DNA from 3 places in the Desulfomicrobium norvegicum genome. Region 1 is predicted to be linked to each of the others. Evidence: predicted binding sites of a transcription regulator. Region 1 holds the regulator's gene; each other region holds the start of a gene.

Region 1 (8,291 bases):
TTTTGCCTGAACCGGACATGCCGGAGACAATGACCACGTTTTTCTGTTCAGGTTGAGGCTGCATGGGAGTTCTCCGAATACGTTCTTGCTAGACGGTCTGCAGCAGCTGCCACAACCCGTCCTGACCGGGGGAGTCGGCAAAGGCCTGACGGAACGATCCGTCTTTGAGCAGGCGGGAAACCGTGGCCAGGAGTTTCAAATGCAGGCCCACCACGCTTGAGGGAGCCAGCACCGTGAAAAAGATGCTGGCCGGCTTGTGGTCCAGGCTGGCAAAATCCACGCCTTCGTGGCTGCGGCCGACGATGACCAGAACCTGATCGATGCTGTCCAGCTTGCCATGAGGGATGGCGATGCCGTCTCCGATGCCGGTGGTCCCGAGCATTTCCCGGTCCATGAGGACCTGGGCCACGCGTTTGGGGTCAAGATCGGGATATTTGGCCGACAGCGTCGAAACGAGTTCGGCCAGGACCTCGGTTTTGGTCCTGGCCGAGAGGTCGGAGATGATCAAATCCTTGTCCAGGTATTCAGCAAGCTTCATTCCCTATACCCCGGGGTCGATCAAACCGAAGTCGCCGGTTTTGCGTCGGTAAATGACATTGATCCTTTCGCTTTCGGCGTTGAGGAACACGAGGAATTCGTTGTCCGTGCTTTCAAGCTGCAGCGCGGCTTCTTCAACGATCATGGGTTTGGGCGAGAAGTCGTCGGTCTTTTGGATGACCGGCTTGCGCTTTGCATCCGCGTCGTCCTCGAAACTCCCGGCGTCCATGCGGGTGCTGTCGCTGCCGCCTTTGCGTCGGCTCTTGTCCTTGTCGCGGACCTTGCGCATCTGGGCCTCAAGCTTGTCCCAGACGAGGTCGACGGTGGAGTACATGTCCTCGCTGTCTTCGCGGGCGGAGATATGTACGTTCTTCCCCGTCAGCACTATATCGGCGATATGCCGGAATTTCTCCACTTCGAGATTGACCTGCAGTTCAGCGTCGGGGGTGCCGGCCGTGAATTTGGCGAGCTTGCCGAAGCGGTCTTTGGCGTATTTGCGCAGATGGTCGGAAGGATCGAAGTTTTTGAAATTGAAGGTAATCCTCATGGAAGCCTCCTCGATTGTTGAGGGTCAGCCCTTTTTGCCGTCCGGAAGGGGCGGCCCAAAGGGCGGGATGTCAAAAAACCTGTTTGCGCTTGGATGAGGAATCGATCCCCAGCACTGCGCGATATTTGGCCACTGTTCGCCGGGCGATGTTCACGTCCAGCCGTTCTTTCAGCACCGCGGCGATTTTTTCGTCGCTGTAGGGGTGCTTCGGGTCTTCCTCGCTGACCATTTTCTTGATGATGGCCTTGACCGATTCGGATCCGACCTGAGTTCCATCATCCATTTCCAGCGCGGAATTGAAGAAAAATTTCAGTTCCACGATGCCGTGCGGGGTGGCCACGTATTTGTTCGTGGTGATCCGGCTGACCGTGGATTCGTGCATTTCAATGTCGTCGGCCACATCCTTGAGGATGAGCGGTTTGAGCTTGGTCACGCCGTGTTCGAAAAACCCCCGCTGAAACCTGACAATGCTTTCAACCACTTTGTATAATGTTCTTTGCCTTTGGTGCAAGCTCTTCATGAGCCACATGGCAGAGCGCATCTTGTCATGCAGGTATTCACGGTCCGGGCCTTTGACCGCGAGGTGCATGTCGTCCATGTAGTAGGGGCTCAGCTGCAGCTTGGGCAGGCCGTCGTCGTTCATGACGATGACGAAATCCCCTTCGTATTCGTACACGAAGACATCCGGGCTGACATATATGGTGCTCTCGCTGCCGTAACTGGCTCCCGGCATGGGGTCCAGGGACTGGATTATGTCCAGATAGGCCTTGAGGTCCTCCATCTGAATCTTGAACTTGCGCAGGAGCGGTTTGTAGCGTCGCTTCTCGATGTCTTCGAGATGATCCCCCACCAGGGAAAGCAGGATGGGATCGTCCTGGCCCAGCATTTCCAGCTGGATGAGCAGGCATTCCCGTGGAGACCGCGCGGCCACGCCCACGGGATCGAAGCGCTGCAGACGATGCAGCATGGACTCCACCAGGGCCAGGGGAGAGAGCGTCTCGGAGGCGATGTCCTCGGCGGTGCTCATCAGGTAGCCTTGGGAATCGAGGTTGCCGATGATGGCCTCGCCGATCATCTCCTCTTCTTCGGTGATGTTGGACAGACACAGCTGCCACAGCAGATGACCGTCCAGGGAGGGCTTGCCCGAGAGCCTGGCCTCGTAGGACATCATCTCCTCCAGGGCCTCGGTCTCCTTGAACTGCACTTGCTTGGCGGTGCTTGAAAAATCGCCGAGGTAGTTTTCCCAGTCCGCGTTGCGCATCAGTTCCGCGTCTTCGTAGGAGACTTCCGGGCGTGTTTCGGCCGGAGCCTGGATTTCGTGCTCCTCGGAAATTTCCTTGACCCCCTCCTCAAGCATAGGGTTCTCAAGCAGCTCCTGCTGAACGGCTTCGAGAAGCTCGAATCTGGAGAGCTGAAGCAGCTTGATGGCCTGCTGCAGCTGCGGTGTCATGACTAGCTGCTGCGTCAGCTTGAGGTTTTGTCGGAGTTCAAGGCCCATAATTGATTTGGTTTCACCGTGTCAGAGGATTGCAGGCTAAAAAACTACCCAGTAACGAATCTGCCATAAAGCTTAGGCCCTGGCAATCCTTGGAAAATCGTGTCCGCTAGAGGCTGAATCCTTCACCGAGGTAAACCTTGCGCGCACCCGGGTCGGCGACGATCTCTTCCGGGCTGCCGTTCAGGATGATGCGGCCGTCGTGGACAAGGTATGCACGGTCGCAGATCTGGAGCGTTTCGCGAACATTGTGGTCGGAGATGAGCACGCCGATGTTCTTGTCACGAAGGTCCCGGATGATGGCCTGGATGTCGTCCACGGCCAGGGGATCGATGCCGGCGAAGGGTTCGTCCAGGAGGATGAATTTCGGATTCTGGATCAGGGCGCGGGCAATTTCCAGCCTGCGGCGTTCTCCGCCGGACAGAAAGGCGGCCAGCTGCCCTTCAAGGCGGGTGATCCCCAGTTCATCGAGCAGCCTGTCCGCCGTGCGCTTTTGCTCTTCCCGCGAGAATCCCGAAAATTCGAGAATCAGTTGCAGGTTCTGACGCACGGTCAGTTTGCGAAAGATGGAGCTTTCCTGCGGCAGATAGCTCATGCCCGCGCGGGCCCGTCTGTGCAGGGGCCAGCGGGTTATGTCCTGGCCGTCCAGAAGGACCTGCCCTCGCGTGGGCCGCACGATGCCCGCGAGCATGTAGAATGTGGTCGTCTTGCCTGCCCCGTTGGGCCCCAGGACGCCAACCACTTCGCCCTGGCTCACGTCAAGTTCAATGTCGCGCACGACATCCCTGGCTCCGTAGCGCTTGGCCAGATTCTGCCCGGTCAGGGTGGTCACTGCCCAAGCCCCTGCTTGCCGGCGGGAGTGTTGAAGATGGCCTCGACCCGTCCCTTGCCGCCCAGTACTTCGCTGCGGTTTTCCTTGATGTAGAGCTTAATGACCTCGCCCTGGATCTTGTTGGCGCCTTCCATGAGCATGGGGCTGTCTTCCATGGTCAGAAGGTCCTTGTCGGCTTCATAGGTGGCCTTTCCGCAGGTGCCGGTGCGACCCTTGTCCGCTTTTATGCGCACGTTGCCCTTGGCGATGATTTTCTTGATGGCTCCCTGCTCGTCGGGCACGCCCTGGGTGGCGTTCTTGGCGCCGTCCTTTTTTTCCAGCAGCACGGTCAGCGTGTCGGACCAGAGCTGGATGTCCTGGCGAATGACGTACACGGAGCCGGTGAAGATCACCTGGTCCCCTTTCTGGGTGTAGGTCATGGTGTCGGAAGTGATCTTGACCGGGACGGTCTCGGCCGCCCAGAGAGGCGTCGCACAGGCGAGGAAGAGAAGAAGTATGAGTGAACGCATTTGGTAACCCGCTTGTCAGTTCATGATGACCTGGACGTTGCCTTGGGCCAGGAAGTCCCCTGTGTCCAGAAAATATGTCAGGGTGTCCGAGCGGCCCTGCATGGATTCGCCAGTCAGTTCAACCGTGCCGCCGAGAACGAGTGTCCGGTTTTGTCCTGTGTAGTCAAGGGTCTCGGAGCGCATCACGTATTGGCCCTGGGTGCCGTTGACCCCGTCCCACATTCTGGCCCGGTCCTCTTTTTGCCAGACCTGGCCCCTGGGCGCCCGAACCTCGATGGGTTCCCCGCCTTCCTCGCCCCAGTAGACGATGATCGGGGCGGCGAGGGTGAGTTCATCGCCGTTTTCGGAGTAGTCGGCGCCGGTGGCGCTGAGGTTCCAGAGCTTCTTGCCGTCCTTGCCCTGGCTCAGGTTCACGCCTTTGAGGCTCAAGTCCACATCCAGATTCCGGATCGTCGGGTTGTCCAGGCGCTCGGGCCAGAGCAGCCGTTTTCCGAGCATTGCGATTCCAGCCAGAACGACAAGGGTCAAAAGCCCGACCAGCAGCCGCTTCATTCCCGGACCCAGTCCTGCCAAAGAGCTTCGAGTTTGCCCTGGGCGCGCAGGATGAAATCTATGGCTTCGCGCACGGCGCCCTGGCCGCCCATGGATCTGGTTGTCCAGGCCGCGAGCTTGAGTATCTCGGGGCGGGCGTTGGGGACGGCGATGGGCAGTCCGACCAGGGACATGGGCGCCGCGTCGACCCAGTCGTCACCGACATAGGCCATCTGCGCCAAGGGGATGCCCGTTTCTTCGGAAATCCGGCGCAGGATCGGGGCCTTGCGGTGATGGCCGGGATAGTAATGGCTGATGCCAAGCTCCGTGACCCGCCTGCGCACTGCCGGGGAATCAAGGCCGGTAATGACCGCGAACTCGATGCCGACCTGCGGGGCCATCTTGATGGCCAGCCCGTCCTGGACGTTGAAGCGTTTCATTACGCAGCCCGATTCGTCATAATAGAGGCCGCCGTCGGTGAGCACCCCGTCCACATCCAGGATGATCAGGCGCACGTCCCGGGCGAGCAGTTCAGCATTCATTCGGGATGCTCCAGATGGCCGCAAGCTCCGAAAGAAGAGTGCGGGCCTTGGCCAGGGGCCAGGAATTGGGGCCGTCGCAGAGAGCCTTGTCCGGGTCCGGGTGGATCTCCATGAAGAGGCCCTGACAGCCGCAGGCCACGGCGGCCCGGGCCAGCGGCGGCACGAACTCGCGCTGGCCGCCGGAGGACATGCCCTGTCCGCCGGGCAACTGCACCGAGTGGGTGGCGTCGAAGATCACGGGGCAGCCGAACTGCTTCATGATGACCAGGGAGCGGAAATCAACGACCAGATTGTTGTAGCCGAACATGGAACCGCGCTCGGTCAGCCAGATGCGGTCGAATCCTTCGGATCGGATTTTCTCCACCGGCCCCTGCATGTCCCAGGGTGCCATGAACTGTCCTTTCTTGATGTTCACGATGCGCTCGGTGCGCGCGGCGGCGAGCAGCAGATCGGTCTGGCGGCAGAGGAAGGCCGGGATCTGCAGCACGTCGGCCACCTCGGCCACCAGGGAGGCCTGGCGCGGCTCGTGGATGTCCGTGATCACGGGCAGCCCGGTGCGGCTCTTGATCTGGGCCAGCCAATCGAGCCCCATGTCCAGTCCTGGTCCGCGGAAGCTCGCTCCGGCCGTGCGGTTGGCCTTGTCATAGGAACTCTTGAATATGAGCGGCAGGTTCAGATCACGCGCGATGGCCTGCAACTCTACGGCCACGGTCATGGCCAGATCCAGGCTTTCGAGGACGCAGGGTCCGGCGATGAGAAAGGGGCGTCCGGCGACCAGGGTGGAGCAGTCAATCATGTTTTTTACTCGGTTTTCTTGTTGGCCACGGCCGCGCGAATGAATTCGCGGAACAGCGGATGCGGCTGCATGGGGGTGGAGGTGAACTCCGGATGGAACTGGCAACCCAGGAACCACGGATGATCCTTGATCTCCACTATCTCGACCAGGCTCTTGTCCGGGGACAGGCCGCTGATGGTCAGTCCGGCCTCCTCGAAACGGCTCTGGTAGGCGCTGTTGAATTCGTAGCGGTGGCGATGACGTTCCGAAACCTCGACCGCACCGTAGGCTTCATAGGCGCGGGTGTCTTTCTCGATCACGCAGGGGTAGGCGCCAAGGCGCATGGTTCCGCCTTTTTCGCTCGTCATGTCGCGGCGCTGCACGCACTTCTTGCGGAAATCGAACCATTCTTTCATCAGATAGATGACCGGATCCGGCGTGGTCAGGTCGAACTCCTCGGAGTTGGCCTTGGTCAGGCCCATGACGCTTCTGGCGTACTCGATGACCGCGCACTGCATGCCAAGGCAGATGCCGAAGAAGGGGATCCTGTTTTCGCGGGCATGGGTGATGGCCGCGATCTTACCTTCCACGCCGCGGATGCCGAAGCCGCCGGGGACGAGGATGCCGTCGGCCTCGGCGAGGCTCTCGGCCACGTTTTCGGCGGTGATTTCCTCGGAGTTGACGTACAGGAAGCGGATGGCTGCGTTGTTGGCCACGCCGCCGTGGGTCAGGGCTTCATGCAGGCTCTTGTAGGCTTCCTTCAGGTCCACGTACTTGCCGACGATGGCAATGGTGACCTCTGACGTTGGATGGTGCAGGTTGTAGACGAGATTCTTCCACTCCTGCAGGTCCGGATTCTTGGCGGCCAGGCGCAGGAGGATGGCGATTTTCTGGTCAACACCTTCATTATAAAGGGTCAGGGGCAGTTCGTAGATGTGGTTTACGTCGATGGCGGTGAAGACCGCGTCCCGGTCCACATTGCAGAACAGCGAAATCTTGCGTTTGATGTCGTCGCCAAGGTCCACTTCGGAGCGGCAGAGGATGATGTCCGGCTGGATGCCGAGGCTGCGCAGTTCCTTGACGGAGTGCTGGGTGGGCTTGGTTTTGAGCTCGCCGGCGGTCTTGATGTAGGGGACCAGCGTGAGGTGGATGTAGAGGACGTTGTCCTTGCCGAGGTCGGCCCGCAATTGACGGATGGCTTCAAGGAACGGCAGTCCCTCGATGTCGCCCACAGTGCCGCCTATCTCGACCAGGGTCACGTCCAGGTCGTCGCTGGCGAGGCTCAGGATGGACGACTTTATCTCGTCGGTGATGTGCGGGATGACCTGTACCGTGCCGCCCAGGTAGTCGCCGCGACGTTCCTTGGTGATGACGGTATTGTAGATGCGCCCGGACGTGTAGTTGTTGCGCTGGCTCAGGTGGGTGCCGAGATAGCGCTCGTAGTGCCCAAGATCCAGATCCGTTTCGGCGCCGTCGTCGGTGACGTAGACTTCGCCGTGCTGGAAGGGGTTCATGGTGCCCGGGTCGACGTTGATGTACGGGTCAAGCTTCTGGATGGATACCCGAAGCCCCCGCGCCTTGAGAAGAGCCGCGATGGATGCGGCGGCCAGTCCTTTACCCAGAGAGGACAATACCCCGCCGGTCACAAAAATGAATTTGGTGTTCATCGCTGCCTCGCTCACCTGAATATTTCTTCGGTCTGAATCCGCGCTTGGCGCGGCCAGACATGGTCCACAAAACAAATGGGCCACCTGTCGGCAGCCCGAAAATTGACATCCGTATGTCCGCCGGAACATTTGGCAGCGGACTTCCTGCTTGTCAAGCGGCCCCTGGTGTCCTGTAAACACCTTGGGTTCAATAGCAGAAAGAACGCCGAGTGCAAACAGTCCGAAAGGGCGATTTTCAGGCTTGCGCCTGTTTTGCTTGGACTGTAATGGGCTTGGGTACTTAATCAAACAGCACGGCTACGGCCGATTTTGGAGGGGTGATGGCTCAGGTCAAAACATTGGTAATTACCGGCTACGGGACGAATTGCGAGCGGGAATGCGCCTTTGCGGCGGATCAGGCTGGTTCGGACCAGACCACCATCGCTTATTTTTCCGATCTGACGGCGGACAAGATCAGTTTGACCGACTACAATTTTCTGATCCTGCCCGGAGGTTTTCTCGACGGCGACGATCTGGGCTCGGCCCAGGCCGCCGCGTTGCGCTGGCGGCACATGCTGACCAAGAGCGGCAAGTCCCTCATGGAGGAGCTCAAGCGCTTCCTTGACGCGGGCGGCCTCATCCTCGGCATCTGTAACGGCTTTCAGTTGCTGGTCAAGCTGGGTCTTCTTCCCGCTCTTGATGGCGCCTACTTCACCCGCCAAGTCTCGCTCAGCCACAACGACTCGGCCAAGTACGAGGACCGCTGGGTGACGCTGAAGATCAACGCGGAGTCTCCCTGCGTCTTCACCAAGGGGCTCGATTATCTTTACGTTCCCGTCCGTCATGGCGAGGGCAAACTCGTGCCCGGTGACGACAC
Region 2 (7,835 bases), on a different contig from region 1:
CTGGATCGAGATCAGCGACAGGGACGTCCGCAGCCACTCCGCAAATGATCTTTGGGGCATGGAGACCTACGCCACCGAAGACGCGGTCAGGGCAAAAGTCCTGGCCACCAGCGGAGAAAAATGCGGGCCAGTGGTCATCGGGCCGGCGGCGGAGAACCTCATCCGATTCGCCGTGATCGAAAACGACTACTGGCGAAGCGCAGGGCGCACCGGGGTAGGTACGGTGCTGGGCTCCAAAAAGGTCAAGGCCCTCGCGTTTCACGGACACGCACGGCGGCCAATTGCCGACCCGGAACTTCTGAGAGAGTTTGGCAAATCCATCACCGCGCGAGCCAAAGACGACAAGGGCGTACAGACCTACAAGCGCGTCGGCACCAGCGGCCTGGTCGATCTGCTCAACGAAGTCGGGGGCTTTCCCTCCCGCTATTGGCAGACTGGCCGAGTGGCCCACAGGGAATCCATCAACAGCACAGCCCTGCATACCCGATGTACAGTCGTGCCCAAAGCCTGCGCAAAGTGCCTGATGGCTTGCGGACGCCTTTCCACAGTCAAGGACGGCCCCCGCTCCGGGCTAACCGTGGAGGGACCGGAGTACGAAACCATCTACGCTTTCGGGGGCCTTTGCGAGATACGAAACATCGAGGACGTCATCTACCTGAACGACCTCTGTGACCGACTGGGCATGGACACCATCAGCGCCGGAAATCTGGCCGCCCTGGCCATCGAAGCCACGCGCCGTGGACGGATCGAAGGGAGCCTGGACTACGGGGACGTCGAAGGCGTTGCAGATCTACTTCGCGACATTGCCGCCCGTCGCGGGCACGGGGAAGTCTTGAGCCAGGGCATCAGACATGCGGCCGCAATGTGGGACATGGAGGACATGGCCGTGCATGTCAAAGGTCTGGAACCAGCCGGATACGACCCGCGGGCCCTCAAGGGCATGGGGCTGGCATACGCCACGTCAGACCGGGGCGCCTGCCACTTGCGGGCGACCTTCTACAAACCGGAACTCTCGGGCATGGTTGATCCCCGTTCGTCAGCAGATAAGGGGGCCGTGTTCAAAAAATGGGAAGATAGGCTCACGTACTTCGACATGCTTATCCTCTGCAGATTCTACCGGGACATGTATCAATGGGCGGAACTCGCCACCATCACCAGGGCAGTGACGGGCCTGGATCTTAATGAAGAGGACATGATCCGGCTGGCTTCGGAAGTCGCCGATAATACACGCCGATTCAACCTCCGCGAAGGTTTGAACCGTTCAAACGACAAACTTCCCGTCGCGCTGACGTCGCACCCCCTGCCGGAGACAGGCTACTCCATCAGCCACGACGAAGTGGATACAATGGTCCGCGACTACTACCGCGCCAGAAAGTGGGATGAACTCGAAGGAAATCCAGACGATTATGATGAATTCTCGGAACTCGACTCAAACATGAATGGAGGTGCACAATGAAGTTGTACATGTTCGAGGCAGGAATCTTGAAAAGCCAGAAACACTTTTTCACCCTCAATCAAGGCGTGGGGCAGGCCTTCGACGTCCCGGTCCCCTTCTTCCTGATCGACCATCCCAAAGGCAAAGTCCTCTTTGACACCGGCAACGCCTACGAGACCATCCACGATAAGGAAAAACACTGGGGCGGCATCGTCGCCGCGTACGATCCCGTCATGAGCGAAGACCAGTGGTGCGTGAACGCGATCAAGAAAATCGGCTGTTCGCCAGATGAAATCAAGTACGTTATCTTGTCCCATCTCCATCTCGATCATGCCGGCGGGGTGGGTCATTTCCCCAACGCCCGCTATGTCGTCCAGCGGGATGAACTCCACTTCGCCTATGTCCCGGATCCATACATGAAGGCGGCTTACATCCGTAAGGACTTCGACAAGGACGTTGACTGGCTCATTCTCGAGGGCTGGGCCCAAGACGGCTTCGACCTCTTCGGCGACGGTTCGATCGTCATATACTTCACCCCTGGTCATACGCCCGGCCACCAATCGATCTTGGTCAACCTCCCTAACAGCGGCCCCATGTTCTTCTCGGCCGACTCTTGCTACACCCAGGCCAATCTCGACGACGGCATCCTGCCCGGCCTGATGTGGAGCGCCGGAGAAACCGTCAAGAGCGTGAACAGGATGCGTCATTTGGAACAGACCCGCGGCGCGAAGATCGTCACGGGACACGACCCCGAATCATGGAAGTCCGTAAAGAAGGCCCCGGAATACTACGACTGACAATAAAAAAGACGGCCGCTGAACCTCCCGGTCCGGCGGCCGTCTCTTTGAATTCGATCCGTCTTCAAAGCGTTGCACCCACCCCCTCCGGCGCAGGCATGACCGGCGCATCCTCCTCGCGATCATCGATCCGAAATCGCTCCTTGATGCGAGCCAGGGAGACAAGCTGCCCCTCTCGCGCCGACGGGGTGAGAAAGGATTTGAGCTTCACTTCGAGCACGCGGGGGTTCAGTTCGCTCTGAATGGCCCGCACGCCCTCGATGATGATCTTCTGGAGCAGAAGTTCGTGGTCCGTGACCTCGCGAATCCGCGCAGCCAGCGGCAGGAAGACGAAATTGGCCAGGATGACGCCGTAAAGAGTCGAAGTCAGGGCAATGGGAATGGTCGCCAGCACAACCCCCGTGTCATTCACGCCGGAAAGCATGCCGATAAGCCCCACCACGCTGCCCGCCAGCCCGATGGCCGGACAGATGTCGGCCATGACCCGCAGCACGCGCTCGGATTCATCGCGGCGCTGCTTGAAGAAATACATCTCCGTGTTCAGGATGTCGGTGGTTTGCTCCCGGGAGTAATTGTCGACCACAAAACCAAGGGCCCGCCGCAGAAACATGATGGAGGTCTCGCGCTCGTCCTCGACCAGGGTGTGCAGCCCGCGAATCCGGCTCTTGACCGACAGGTCCACCAATATCTCGACTATGGCGGACGGCTCCTTCATTCGCGAGCGGTAGGAATTGCGCAGCACCTTGCCTACATACCCGAGGCGTTCCATCCGGAAGCTGGCGATGGCCGTGCCCAGGCAGCCGCCGAAGACGATCAGGAACGCGGACAGGTTGAAATACTGTCCCACATCACCGCTGATCACGAAACCTGCTCCAAAAATCAGGGCGCAGAGCAGCAGGCCCAGAATCGTTTTTCCTTCCATCATCGCTCTCCCGGCTTCGATGCGGCAAGCCATTGCCGAAACCCATCTCCGGTCGGGGCATTCACCGTGGGCAGAGGCTCCGTCGGATTTTCCGAACTCAAGACCAATTCCACGCGCCAGCCGACGCGGATGCCGTCACCATCCACCAACGGGCGCTGATCCCCGTACCCGGCCACGAGCATACGCCCGGCGGACAGACCCGCGTCCAGCATCAAGAAATTCGCCACATCGGAGGCCATGGCCACCGACAGCTCCCAGGGTCCCATGGCCCCCACCGCCGCACCATCGGGCGCCGCATGGCCGACCACGGACAGGACATGCGGCGCGCTGCCCAGGATTTCGCCCATGTCCAGCAGCGTTTTTTTGACATCGCCCCGCAGAACGGTGCCGCTTCCTTCAAAAAGAAAATCGCCCGGGAGCACCACATGCAATGATTTTCCCGGAACCGACTGCACCATGACCACGGCTTGCAGCCCATCGCGCGCGATCAGATCACGCAAGCGGTCGTGCAGACGATCCAGAATCGATCCGGCCAAAGCCTGGGGCGGAATGGTTTCGGTCCCCAGCGGCAAGGCCTGCACGGAGAATTCCGAAACCGATTTATATTGAATTTTGGGCAGTTGAAAGATGTAGAGCGCGGCGAACATGATGAACATGGTCATCATCAGATCCGACCAGCAGATGACCCAACTGGCGGGCCGGAGCTGCTGCTCCCGGGCAAAAATGTCAAAGTGTTGACCGAAAGCGTTCCCGCCGGGATGCTCTCCATCAACGCCGTTTATACCGCCAAAGGGCTCTGCCGCGCCTTCCATGGCCCGCTTGCCAGGCCCGGGGCGGGAAAGCCGCGCCGACACGTCGCGCATGATTTCAGGTGTTGGTTCTCGCATGGGAATCCTCCGCCTAAGCATGAGCCAAATTCATGCCAACGAAAAAAACGATCAAGCAATCCCAAACTCACCACGGCTTGCACGGACATCTGGAAAGCTGTATGGCAAAAACCAAACGTAACCCCAACCTGGAGGAATCATGACCATAGTGATCGACCACGAAGAATGCATCGGCTGCGAAAGTTGTGTGGAACTTTGTCCTGAAGTTTTTGCCATGATCGACGGCGAAGAAAAAGCCATGGTCACGGCCCCGGACTCCACAGCCGAATGCGCCCAGGACGCCATCGACGCCTGTCCGGTGGAAGCCATCAGCAAGGAATAACCCGACTTTTCAACCTAAAGAGGGGGGGGCTCGGCGCCCCCTTTTCTTTGGCCTCCAACAAATGCTTGCGATTTTACTTCGTTGTGCACAAGGTGCGGCTTTGCATGCTGACTCAGGCATGGAACGCAAGGCCAATAACACATGGAATCACGCACCGAAAAAAAATATGTCCTCGACATGGCCCAGGCCCTTTTGGCCAGGGCCATCATCAGCGCGCACTGCCTGCCCGATCCAAATTTCGCCGCGGCCACGGTGCACAGCATCTATTACGACACCCTCGACCTGCAATTTCTGACTGAAAAGATCGACAGCACCTACTTCAAGGCCAAGGTCCGCCTGCGCTGGTACGGGGACTGGGATTTCAAGCCCGACAACGGGCCGGCCTTCCTCGAAGCCAAAATCAAGGAAGGCGGCCTGCAGCGCAAGGTGCGCATACGGGTCTCACGCACAGGACTGGAGCTCGCGGGGATGTCCCTGGGCGATCCTGAACTGGCGGCCCTACCCGCCCTGCTCGCCACGAAAGGCGTGGGGCTTTGCGCCTCGACCCGTCCTGTTTTTGTGGTCAGCTATCGCAGGATGCGCTTCATTGATCCCATGACCGGCGTCCGCATCGCCCTGGATCAGGACATCCACGCATCGCGTCACGCCCTGTCCTGTCCCGGCCCAGCAGGATCGCCGATGCTCTCTTTCGCCGTGATCGAAACGAAGGGAAGTCTCGCGAGCCTCCCTCAATATCTCGCGCCCCTCATGACCATGGGCCTGCGGCCCGATTCCTTTTCCAAATACCTGCACTGCTACCAGAGCCTGATGCAGCACCATATCTAAGGAGACCTTTCGTGAACGAACTCATCCCGAGCAGCGTGGATTTTCTGGCCAACATATACGAGGCGCTGATCAAATCAGGAACATCCGGTCATGAAGAGATGGCGAACATCGGCCTGACCACCTTCTTCATCCTGCTCCTGGTCTCCTTCTTCGCGTCCCTGTACATCTCGCGCCTCTATGTCCGCTTCTACCGGCCGCGCGGCACAGGGAGCCTCGCCTATCGCTCCTTTCCGCTTCTGGGCATTTCGGTCACGGCGATCTTCATCTGCGTACAGTTTTCCCTGCCCCTGTCGCTGGGCCTGCTTGGCGCGCTGTCCATCGTCCGTTTCCGTACGCCCATCAAGGAGCCCGAAGAAGTCGGATTCATCATGCTGACCATCGCCACCGCGATTTCCTGCGCGACCTTCAACCTCCTTTTCCTGCTCATCCTGCTGGCCGTTTCGACCTTCGGCCTGTTCCTCATCAATTGGCGCGGCCTGCCCCTGGCCGCCAGCGAACAGGGCACGATCCTGGTCAACCTGCCCGGAAGCAACGCCGAATCGTCCTCGACGGAATTCCTGCCCAGCGTCACCGGCATTGCCGGCGTACGGGTCATCTCCGTGGTTGAAACCGGCGAAGGCGCGGCAGTGACCCTGCGCTTCGCCAAGGGCAGTCCCGACCTGCTGACCCGCGTACGCGGACACGCCCTGACCTGCGCCCAAGGGGCCACCGTCTCCATGTTCAACGACCAGGTCAGCATCTGATGCCAAGGTCTCTGCGACGCCTTTCGGTCCTGCTGCTGATTCTCTGCGGCCTGATTCTGGTCTACTTCGGACTGCGCCTGCACCATTGGGGAGAGGAGCGCTCCTGGCGCATCGCCGTGCTCAGGGACGACCTGGGCAGTTCGCGCAAGTCATCCCTGCTCGCCAAGCAGGGTCTCCCCGTAACCATCCCAAGACAAAAACAGGATGCCTCGGCCCTGATCGCCGCGGCCCGAAAAGACGCACTTCCCTTGGCCGATTCCGCCATGCGGGTGGTGGCCATTCGCGTCGCGGACGAAGATCTCCATGATCCGGAAACCGGGCTCAAGGCCCACAGCCGCGAACGCGGACGGAACTGGGAGCGTCCGGCAGGAGTCGTGGTCATGCAAAACGGACGGGAGCTCCTGGCCGCGCCCGCTGGAATCCGCCTGCAGGGCAATCGCGACACGCGCGACATGCTGCACAGTTTTCGCCTCTATTTTCGCAACAGCTACGGGCAGAAAAGTGTCCCCGGCGCGGCGTTCCTTGATGGTTCGGAAATGAAGATCCGCAAGGTGGTCACACGCACGGAAAAGAACCTGATCCCCGGCTTCGTGAATATGCTCGCCTTCGACGTGGCCCGGCGCATCGGATCGATCACGCCGGACTATGCTCCCATCCTGCTTTGCAGAAACGGCGAGAATCTCGGTCTGGGCCTGGCCAGCGAACACGTCAACCGCACCCACTGGGAGCGCAAGCTCGGACACAAGGACTTCGCCTTTTACATGCTCGAATCCGAAAACTCGGTCCTGGACACGGCCCGGTACAAAGCCCTGCGCCTGCGCGTCGACCCTTTCTTCGGCCTGTGGGACTATGACCGCGTGTCAGGCATACTGGACATGAGCGACTTCATGAATGCCATGACCACCTTTGCCTTTCTGCAATGGCAGGACTGGAATCAGGGAGCCTTTCTGCTGGACGAGACGGAGCCTGCCCCACGCTGGCGCAGCGTGCTATGGGATGCCGATCTGGCCTTTGCCGGGCTTCGTGCAAACGGAATTCCCGCCAACCGGGCAGGCTGGAAGAACTTCCGCGACGCCCACGGCATGCGGGCCTCTGTCTTCAAAGGGATGTGGGATTCGAGCCCGCGTTTCAGAGAAGAGATGCTGTGGCGGCTGACCTGGAGCATCAACCACCGCCTGAGCCGGGAATGGATCACGGAGCGCGTCGATCACTATGCGCGGCTGGAAAAAGAGACCGGAATTGAATGCTTCGACGAAGAACTGGCGTTATCCTATCTGCTTGAGCGCCGCGCTCTCCTCATGGCCGAATCCGTGGCCGACCTGAAAGCGCCAGAGGTTGTTGCCTGCCAGGTGCAGAGCCCTGAACCGGTCCTGATCGATGGGCAGGATACGCCCGGGGAATATGAAGGGCTGTATTTTCAAGGGCAGAAGGTCACCCTGGAGCCGCGCCCGGACCGCGACTTTTCGCACTGGATCTTGGACGGCCGGAAAATCCTTCAGCGCCGCCTTGAGCTTGCCCTGGAACACGATACGCGGATCCGCGCCGTCTTCCTGCCCTCCCAGCCCGGGTCCTAGTGCATGCCTTCGGGCATGTGCGTGCCGTGGTCGGGCCTTTTGATGATCCACATGAACACCGCCAATCCAAAGAAGAACAGGGCCTGGATGTAGAAGACGTCCACGTAGGCCATGTATGCGGCCTGCTTGAGCACATGGCTGTAGATGACTCCTGCGGCCTGCACGGGATCGAGCCCCATGAATTTTTCCAGGGCGTCGCGGGCCTGCGTGAACGGTGGATCGTAGGGCGTCAGGTGTTCGACCAGATGATGCTGGTGCACCTGGGCCCGACGGGCCAGAACGGTGGTCACGAAGGCCGTGCCGAAGGACCCGCCCAGATTGCGCAGCAGA
Region 3 (7,835 bases), on a different contig from region 1:
CAGGCGGCCGGGACCTTGATCTCGATCAGGTTGGCGGAAGCCTGATCAACGGCCGCGATGTTCATATTGACGATCTTGTCGCCCTTCTTGCCATAGGCCTTCTTGATGGCCTTCTTCAGGAGCGCGACGGCCTCTTCGAAGGGCATGACGTTGGCCAGCTTGAAGAAGGCGGTCTGCATGACCATGTTGATGCGGTTGCCAAGGCCGGCTTCGGCTGCGATCTTGACCGCGTCGATATTGTAGAACTTGAGGTTCTTCTTGGCGATGGTGCGGCGCATGGAAGCGGGCAGTTCCTTCTCCATGTCCTCGGCGGTCCAATTGGAATTCAGGACGAAGGTGCCGCCGTCCTTGATGCCGTCGAGCACGTCGTAGGTGTGCACGTAGCTGGCCTTGTGGCAGGCGATGTAATCGGCCGCGTTGACCAGATAAGTGGACTGGATGGGCTCCTTGCCGAAGCGCAGGTGGGAAACGGTGATGCCGCCGGACTTCTTGGAGTCGTAGGCAAAGTAACCCTGTGCGTACATGTCGGTGTTGTCGCCGATGATCTTGATGGCTTCCTTGTTGGCGCCGACGGTTCCGTCGGAGCCCAGGCCCCAGAACTTGCACTGCACGGTGCCGGCCGGGGTGGTGTCGGCGAAGGCCGGCACGTCGAGGGAGGTGTGGGTCACATCGTCTTCGATGCCGACGTTGAAGTGATGCTTGGGCTGAGCGACCATCATGTTGTCATACACGGCCTTGACCATGGCCGGGGTGAACTCCTTGGAGCCCAGGCCATAACGGCCGGCGACGATCTCGGGCATCTCCCCGCGTTCCATGTAGGCAGTGCAGATATCCTTGTACAGCGGATCGCCCTTGGCGCCGGGCTCCTTGGTGCGGTCGAGCACGGTGATGACGGAAGCCGTGGCGGGCAGAACCTGCAGGAAGTACTCAGGCAGGAACGGACGATACAGGCGGACCTTGACCAGGCCGACCTTCTCGCCCTTGGCCAGGAGGTGGCGCACCACTTCCTCGATGGTTTCACAGGAAGAACCCATGGCCACGATGACGCGCTCGGCCTGAGGATGACCGACGTAGTCGAAAGGCTTGTAGGAACGACCGGTGATGGACGTGACCTTCTTCATCTGCTCCACCACGATGGAAGAGAGCTGATCGTAGTAGACATTGGAAGCTTCGCGGCCCTGATAATAAATGTCGGGATTCTGGGCGGTGCCGCGAATGGACGGATTGGCCGGGCTCATGGCGCGTTCACGGAATTCGGCGATGGCCTCGTGATTGACGACCTTCTTGATGTCTTCGTAGTCGATGACTTCGATCTTCTGAATTTCGTGGGAAGAGCGGAAGCCGTCGAAGAAGTGCAGGAAGGGGATGCTCGATTCAATGGAGGACAGATGCGCGACTAGGGCCAGATCCATGCATTCCTGCACGGAACTGGAAGCCAGCATGGCGAAGCCGGTCTGGCGACAGGCCATGACGTCCTGATGATCGCCGAAGATGGACAGGGCATGCGCGGCAACGGCGCGTGCGCTGACATGGAAGACGCCGGGAAGCAATTCACCGGAAATCTTGTACATGTTCGGGATCATGAGCAAAAGGCCCTGGGAACAGGTAAAGGTGGAGGTCAGCGCGCCACCGGCCAGGGAACCGTGCACAGCACCGGCAGCGCCAGCTTCGGACTGCATCTGGCGAACCATGACCTTCTGATCAAATATATTGAGGCGCCCTTGCGCGGCCCACTCATCAGCGATCTCGCCCATGGTGGAGGAAGGGGTGATCGGATAAATTGCCGCCGTATCGCTCATCGCATAGGCGATATGAGTGACTGCGGTATTTCCATCCATGGTTTTCATATTTTTTGCCATGTATCTTCTCCTAAAAGCCAAGTTGTTGTTTTCAAGCGATATCGCAACTTTTCTCGTGCTTCCGTTCGCTTTAAACAAGTTTTGTGCCACATAACCAAAACCACCTAACCAACTGAAATAAAAAAAACTTATGAGACAGTGATCGTATTTGTCATAGCCCCCCTTCCGGTTTGTCTGAAAAAAAAGACAATAAATATTTTTCCCTGGAAATAGCACGTTAGTTCGGGAATGCAAACATACAACTTCAATCCGGTTAACGCGCTTAATTGGCTGGTTAATGGTCAAAAAAGGGATTTTGGGCAGGTGTCCGTTTTTTCGGACAAACCTTTCGACAAAATCCCCTAATCAGTTCCGACAAAGGAAAATTGACGCTCAATCCCAAAAATTCCCACACCTGCCGGGCCCCCTCGGACGAACCGTTACCAGGATCGGGGCCATGCCGCTGTCCGATTTTCCGGACTCGAATTGATCCCGCCAGTGTAATACAATTTGGTTGACTAAACAACCATTTTTCTTCAGTCTCGCTTCAGACTCGTCCTGCGGGACCATGAACAGGCACATCCCATGGACCTGCGGAAGTTTCAAATTTGGAAGAATCGTATCATCCTGACGCGACCGGTGTTTCAAATTTGCACAAAAATTCTCATGAAATATTGAGCCCAAGAAGCGAAAGCAAAAAATAACATCTGCGGCAACATCCTGAAAAAGCGGATTTATTTGGATGCCGTGAAAGAATGAAACACGATACGGCAAAGTCGTTGGCAGCAATTTTGCACAAAAAATGAAACAGGCAGCTTGCCAGGAAGGCAAAAACTGCTTTATATATGGTTATCTGGAGGTTTAACATGAAAGGAAAAAGCATAACGAAAAATGGCGTGATTCGAGGATTGTCGCAAAACGAAACGATGCAGCTGTCACAACTGCTGACCCCGATGCAAAAGCAGCGCATCAACGACGGCGACAGTGTCCTGGTCAAGACGGAATATATCGTTGATTCCTGGAAAGAATACTGGCTCGGAAAAGAGCAGGACGAAGAACAGGATTACTAGGCTTCGATATCGTGCTTTTTGAGCATGGCATAAAGGTGCGACCGTGAAAGCCCCGAGACTGCCAGCATCTTCTGAATATCCTTGCCGTGGCTGCCCACGAGCCTGAGCAGATATTCCCTTTCTTTGGACGTTTTGAAGTCCTTCAATGTGGGCAGGGCCTCCTCCACTTCCTCTAGCGCTTCCTCCGGCCCCGCTTCCCCATCCGCTCTTCCCTTGCCCAATTTGGTCTTGGCGACCCGAATACGCACCGCCTGAGGCAGGTGCTGGGCATAGACCGTTTTTTCGGCTCCCGAAAGCACAAAAGCCTGTTCAATGGTATTGAAAAGCTCGCGCACGTTGCCGGGCCAATCGTAACGTTTGAGCATCTCGACCAGTTCCGGATCCATCTCCTTGATCGGAATGTTGCGTTGCCGGCACAATTTGTCGATATGGTGACGGGCCAGGATGATCACGTCTTCCTCGCGATCACGCAGGGCGGGCAGATGCAGCTGGATGGTGTTGATGCTATAGAAAAGGTCCTGCCTGAACTCACCGGCCTTGACCATGGCCGCAAGGTCCCGGTTGGTGGCCGAGATGAGCCTGAAATCACTCTCCAATTCCTGATTCGACCCCACCGGCCTGAAGCGGCGCTCCTGCAGGACGCGCAGGAAGGTCTTCTGCGCCGAAAGCGGCAACTCCCCGATTTCATCCAGAAAAAGCGTGCCCTGATCGGCAAGCTTGACCAGCCCTATCCTGTCCCGCGCGGCGCCGGTGAAGGAGCCCTTGGTATGACCGAAGAGAATGCTCTCAAGCAGGGATTCGGTCAGGGAAGCGCAGTCCACGACCACAAAAGCGCGCGCCGAGCGCAGGCTGTTGCGGTGGATGGTGCGGGCCAGAAGCTCCTTGCCGGTTCCCGTCTCGCCGGTGACCAGCACGGTGGAGTCCGATCCGCTGGCCTGGGCGATGCGCTCGTAGCACTGGCGCATGACGCTGCTCTCCCCCACCACGTCTTTGAGATCCAGGGCCACGGACTGGCCCATGGCTTTCTTCTCCTCGCGGTAGGCAAGGGCGCGGTTCAGGGTCTCCTTGATCTGCTTGATGGGCGAAGGCTTGACCAGATAGTCCCAGACCCCGCCCTGGATGGCCAATTCGGCCCCGTCGGGATCACCCTGACCGGTCAAGACGATCACGTCAGGCGGAGTCTCGTGGTTGCGAATCTGTCCCAGGGCCTCAAGCCCGTTGCCGTCGGGAAGGCGCACGTCAAGGAAGACCAGATCGAACTCCATGCCGCTCAGCCGCGCCAGCCCGTCTTTGAGCGTATGGGCGGCGTGACACTCGTGGCCAAGGCGAAAAATGAGGCTCTCAAGCGTTTCGCAAACCTGCGGGTCATCGTCGATAATGAGTATCCTGGCCATCATGCATCCTTGTCGAGGACATCGCGGATGGCTCGTCCGACCATGTCCTTGTTGTACGGTTTACCGAGAAAAAACTTGATGTTGCCGGCCTGACCCAGGAATTCCTCGGCCTGCTTTCTCCCCGACACCATGATCACCGGCAGGTCGGGGCGCCGCTCCTGCAGAATCCCTGCAACATCGAAGCCGTTCATGCCGGGCATGTCGTAGTCGGTAATGACCAGATCAAAAGGCAACCCCTCGTCGCAGATGGCGAAAATGGCTTCGGCGGGATTCTGGAAGGGATGCACTTCATAGCCGAGCTGCTCAAGAACACGGGGGATGAGCATCAGCTGATCCTCGTCGTCCTCGATGAAGGCCAGGCGCTCGCTGCCCATGACCAAGGCTCCCGCGCACACGCCGGGCAGGAGGCACAGCTCGTTCATGGTCGGCAGGAGGATGTCGAAGCGAGTGAATCCGGGGGTGCTTGAGAGCCTGATTTCCCCGCCGTGATTGCGCACTATGCCGTGCACCACGGCCAGTCCGAGGCCCGTGCCCTCGCCCTTGCCCTTGGTGGTGAAAAAGGGGTCGTAGATCTTGTCCTGGATGTTCTCGTCGATGCCCGGGCCATCGTCTTCGATGCACAGCCTGCTGTAGATGCCCGGGGCTAGATTGCCGAGCTGCGCGTCGTCGCGGTCCAGCGTCATCCGGCTCAGGCGGATGGAAATATTGCCGCCGCCCTCGCCCAACGCCTGAAACGCGTTGGTGGCAAGATTCATGACGATCTGATGAACCTGGGTCGGATCGGCAAGGCAAAGGGGCAGGTCGTCGTCAATTTCGGACAGGACCATGATGTTGCGCGGCATGGAGACGCGAATGAGGGCCACGGCCTCGCTGACAACCTCGCGCAGGTCCGTGGGCAGAAATCCTTCCTGGGTCGGACGGCTGAAGGTCAGGATCTGCTTGATCAGACCGCTGCCGCGAACGGCGGCCTTGAGGGAGCGCTCAAGATCCTTCCAGTTCAGGCTGTCTTCGGGGATGTCCTCCATGGCAAGCTCGGTGGAATTCATAATGGATGTCAATATATTATTGAAATCATGGGCGATTCCACCAGCCAGCGTGCCAATTGCCTCCATCTTCTGGGATTGCAGCAGCTGCTTTTCCAGATTCATGGTCTGGGTGATGTCCTCGGCCGTACTGAGGATGCCCACGACCTCCCCGTGCGGCCCGTGCAGAGGCACCTTGTTGACCAGCAGCCACATGTTCTCGCCGGCCAGGTTACGGGTCTCAAGACGCAGCCGGAAACGCGGCTCGTCGGTCTCGACCACTTCCTCGTCGAGCCGGGTGATCTGCTCCACCTCATGGGCATAGCTCACAACATCGGCGTATTTCCTGCCAAAAATGGCCGAGAGCTCGGTCTGGCCAACATGGGCCAGAAAATTTCGATTCGCGCCGATGATCCTGAGTTCGCGATCCTTCCAGTGCACAAGCTGGGGGATGGTATCAAGGACCAGCTGCAACATGGCCTCGGAAGCGGCCAGGGCCAGCTCCGCTGCCTTGCGGTCCGTGATGTCCTCGACGAATCCCTCGAAATGGCAGAAATCGTCGTTGCATCCGCGCACGGCACGGGCGTTCAGATTGGCGGTGATGATATCACCCGCGCGGGTGCGGAAAAGAACCTCGAACTCCACGCTGCCCCGGTTCTGCTGATACAGGTCGACAACCCTCTCCCGGTCGCTCTGCTGAAAATACAGGGAGGATATGTTCGGATTGTCCGCGATCAGATCTTCCGGACTCGCGTACCCGAGCATCCTGGCCAGGGCGGGGTTCGCGACCATCCAGGAGCCGTCGGGCGTGGTCTGAAAAATGCCCAGGGCCGAGTTTTCGAAGATGGTGCGGTATTTTTCCTCGGCCGCTCGCAGGTCGTCCTCGGCCTTCTTGCGATCCGAAATGTCGTAGATGACGCCCACTATCCCCGCGTTCTCTCCCTGGGCGTCGGCGTAGGTGGCCTTGTGCAGCACCGCCGAGCGCAAGGAGCCGTCACCGTGCCGGACCTGGGCCTCGTAGGAATCCATGCGCATGTCGAGCAGGGGCGCGAAACGCGTCTCGACCAGCGCCAGCTCCTGGGACTCGAAACCCTTGTCATGCTCCCAACTCACCCCGAACCAGTGCTCGAACGCCCGATTGATGCCGGCGATGGCTCCGCCGCGGTCGGTGAAATAGATGGGGATGGGCAGGGTATCCATGAGGGTGCGCAAGAACGAGAGCTGGTTCTTGATCCGCACCTCGATCTGCTTGCGCTCCCAGATGTTGATCACCAGCAGGATCAACACCAGCGACAGGATGACAAGGCTGATGATAATGGTCCAGAACTGGTGCCTGTTGATGGAATAGAACGGCGAAGGCTCGTTGATGAGGATGCTGCCCTCGGGCAGGAGCCTGCGGTCGATTCCGAGGCGCATGAGCACGCGGTAGTCAAACTTGGGCGGATCGTCGGGACTGACGGATATCTCGATGTCGGCCGGGGATTCCCCGTCCAGAATGCGCAGCCCCATCTCGGCCACGGCCTGGCCATGACTGTAGCCGCTGATCATCTTCCCGCCCACCATGCCGTGCCCGAGCAGGAATTCCCATGCGCTGTACAGCGGCACGCCCGTCTCCTGCCAGACTATCTCAAGCAGATCCTGGGCCGAATACACGGCCTCGCCCACATCCTTGTAAAAGGGGATGAAGAAGAAGATGCTGTCCGGCGAGGCGAAGCGCACCTTTGATATCAGTTCGTCGAGAGAAAACTCGTCCAGAAACTCAACTTCGATTTCAGTGGGCAGGCCGGGGATCTGCGCCCGGACCTGGTTGGCGATGGCCACCCCGGTCATGCTCTGATCGCCGATGACCACCAGGCGTTTCTTGCCCGGATGAAATTTGAGAGCCAGCTCGATGTTCCACGGGACCTCGAATTCTTCCAGCACTCCGGTCATGCGTGAGCGCATGGGCACATTTCCGGCCTCCACATCATTGATCCCGCAAAAAACTATGGGCACTTCGGGAAACAGGTCCTCGCCGTGCTCTGAAATAAACTCATAGGCATTGTTGTCAGACGTGACTATGAGATCAAAATGTGTCGTCTTGAATTTGAATTTATAATAATTAAAAAGTATTTCATTTATCTTCTCTCCTGAATATCTTTTGGAGTCCATATATTCTATCTGAAGATAAATATTCTTTCCACTATTTCTGAATGTTTCGCGCACGCCATCAAATATGCTGTCAGACCATTCATATCCATTATGATATGAATTTATATAGAGCACATTGATTTTTTTTTCATCCTGCCCAAAAGCATGAGGAATGAACAAAAACATAAGCAGGCAAAAAAATATGTTCCGCACACGATCTCCAAAAATTTCAATTCAAAATTGCAACGGTTCAACAAAGACACAGAAATCTTTGATGAACCGTTGCAATAACTTCTATTTTACTGCGTTCAAATTCTTCAAAGCGATATACAGAGCCTGGGTGCCCATGTTTTCCAATCCCTGCGCCATGGCCGCGACATA

What was found. The regulator sigma-54, encoded in region 1, starts transcription at its own class of promoters, with help from an activator protein. The targets are predictions, from matches to a motif close to CTGGCACGGNNNNTGCTT.
Region 2: a site for sigma-54 is predicted at 4,063-4,080, ahead of BMZ24_RS04105 (OmpA/MotB family protein). Genes of this name have one in related genera too.
Region 3: a site for sigma-54 is predicted at 1,932-1,949, ahead of nifJ (pyruvate:ferredoxin (flavodoxin) oxidoreductase). Genes of this name have one in related genera too.

The regions. Positions count from the first base shown of each region.
Region 1 covers NZ_FOTO01000023.1:6,520-14,810, forward strand. The annotation lists gene rapZ (RNase adapter RapZ) at 1-64, opposite strand, end outside; gene BMZ24_RS18885 (PTS sugar transporter subunit IIA) at 89-538, opposite strand; gene hpf (ribosome hibernation-promoting factor, HPF/YfiA family) at 542-1,084, opposite strand; gene rpoN (RNA polymerase factor sigma-54) at 1,155-2,582, opposite strand; gene lptB (LPS export ABC transporter ATP-binding protein) at 2,689-3,411, opposite strand; gene BMZ24_RS18905 (LptA/OstA family protein) at 3,408-3,920, opposite strand; gene lptC (LPS export ABC transporter periplasmic protein LptC) at 3,936-4,472, opposite strand; gene BMZ24_RS18915 (KdsC family phosphatase) at 4,469-4,993, opposite strand; gene kdsA (3-deoxy-8-phosphooctulonate synthase) at 4,983-5,789, opposite strand; gene BMZ24_RS18925 (CTP synthase) at 5,795-7,435, opposite strand; gene BMZ24_RS18930 (phosphoribosylformylglycinamidine synthase subunit PurQ) at 7,756-8,291, shown strand, end outside.
Region 2 covers NZ_FOTO01000002.1:13,498-21,332, forward strand. The annotation lists gene BMZ24_RS04090 (aldehyde ferredoxin oxidoreductase family protein) at 1-1,456, shown strand, start outside; gene BMZ24_RS04095 (N-acyl homoserine lactonase family protein) at 1,453-2,232, shown strand; gene BMZ24_RS04100 (motility protein A) at 2,297-3,154, opposite strand; gene BMZ24_RS04105 (OmpA/MotB family protein) at 3,154-4,041, opposite strand; gene BMZ24_RS04110 (ferredoxin) at 4,181-4,363, shown strand; gene BMZ24_RS04115 (polyphosphate polymerase domain-containing protein) at 4,505-5,188, shown strand; gene BMZ24_RS04120 (DUF4956 domain-containing protein) at 5,200-5,931, shown strand; gene BMZ24_RS04125 (CotH family protein) at 5,931-7,505, shown strand; gene BMZ24_RS04130 (DHA2 family efflux MFS transporter permease subunit) at 7,502-7,835, opposite strand, start outside.
Region 3 covers NZ_FOTO01000014.1:55,770-63,604, forward strand. The annotation lists gene nifJ (pyruvate:ferredoxin (flavodoxin) oxidoreductase) at 1-1,859, opposite strand, end outside; gene BMZ24_RS16495 (hypothetical protein) at 2,705-2,908, shown strand; gene BMZ24_RS16500 (sigma-54-dependent transcriptional regulator) at 2,905-4,302, opposite strand; gene BMZ24_RS16505 (hybrid sensor histidine kinase/response regulator) at 4,302-7,640, opposite strand; gene BMZ24_RS16510 (NAD(P)-dependent oxidoreductase) at 7,749-7,835, opposite strand, start outside.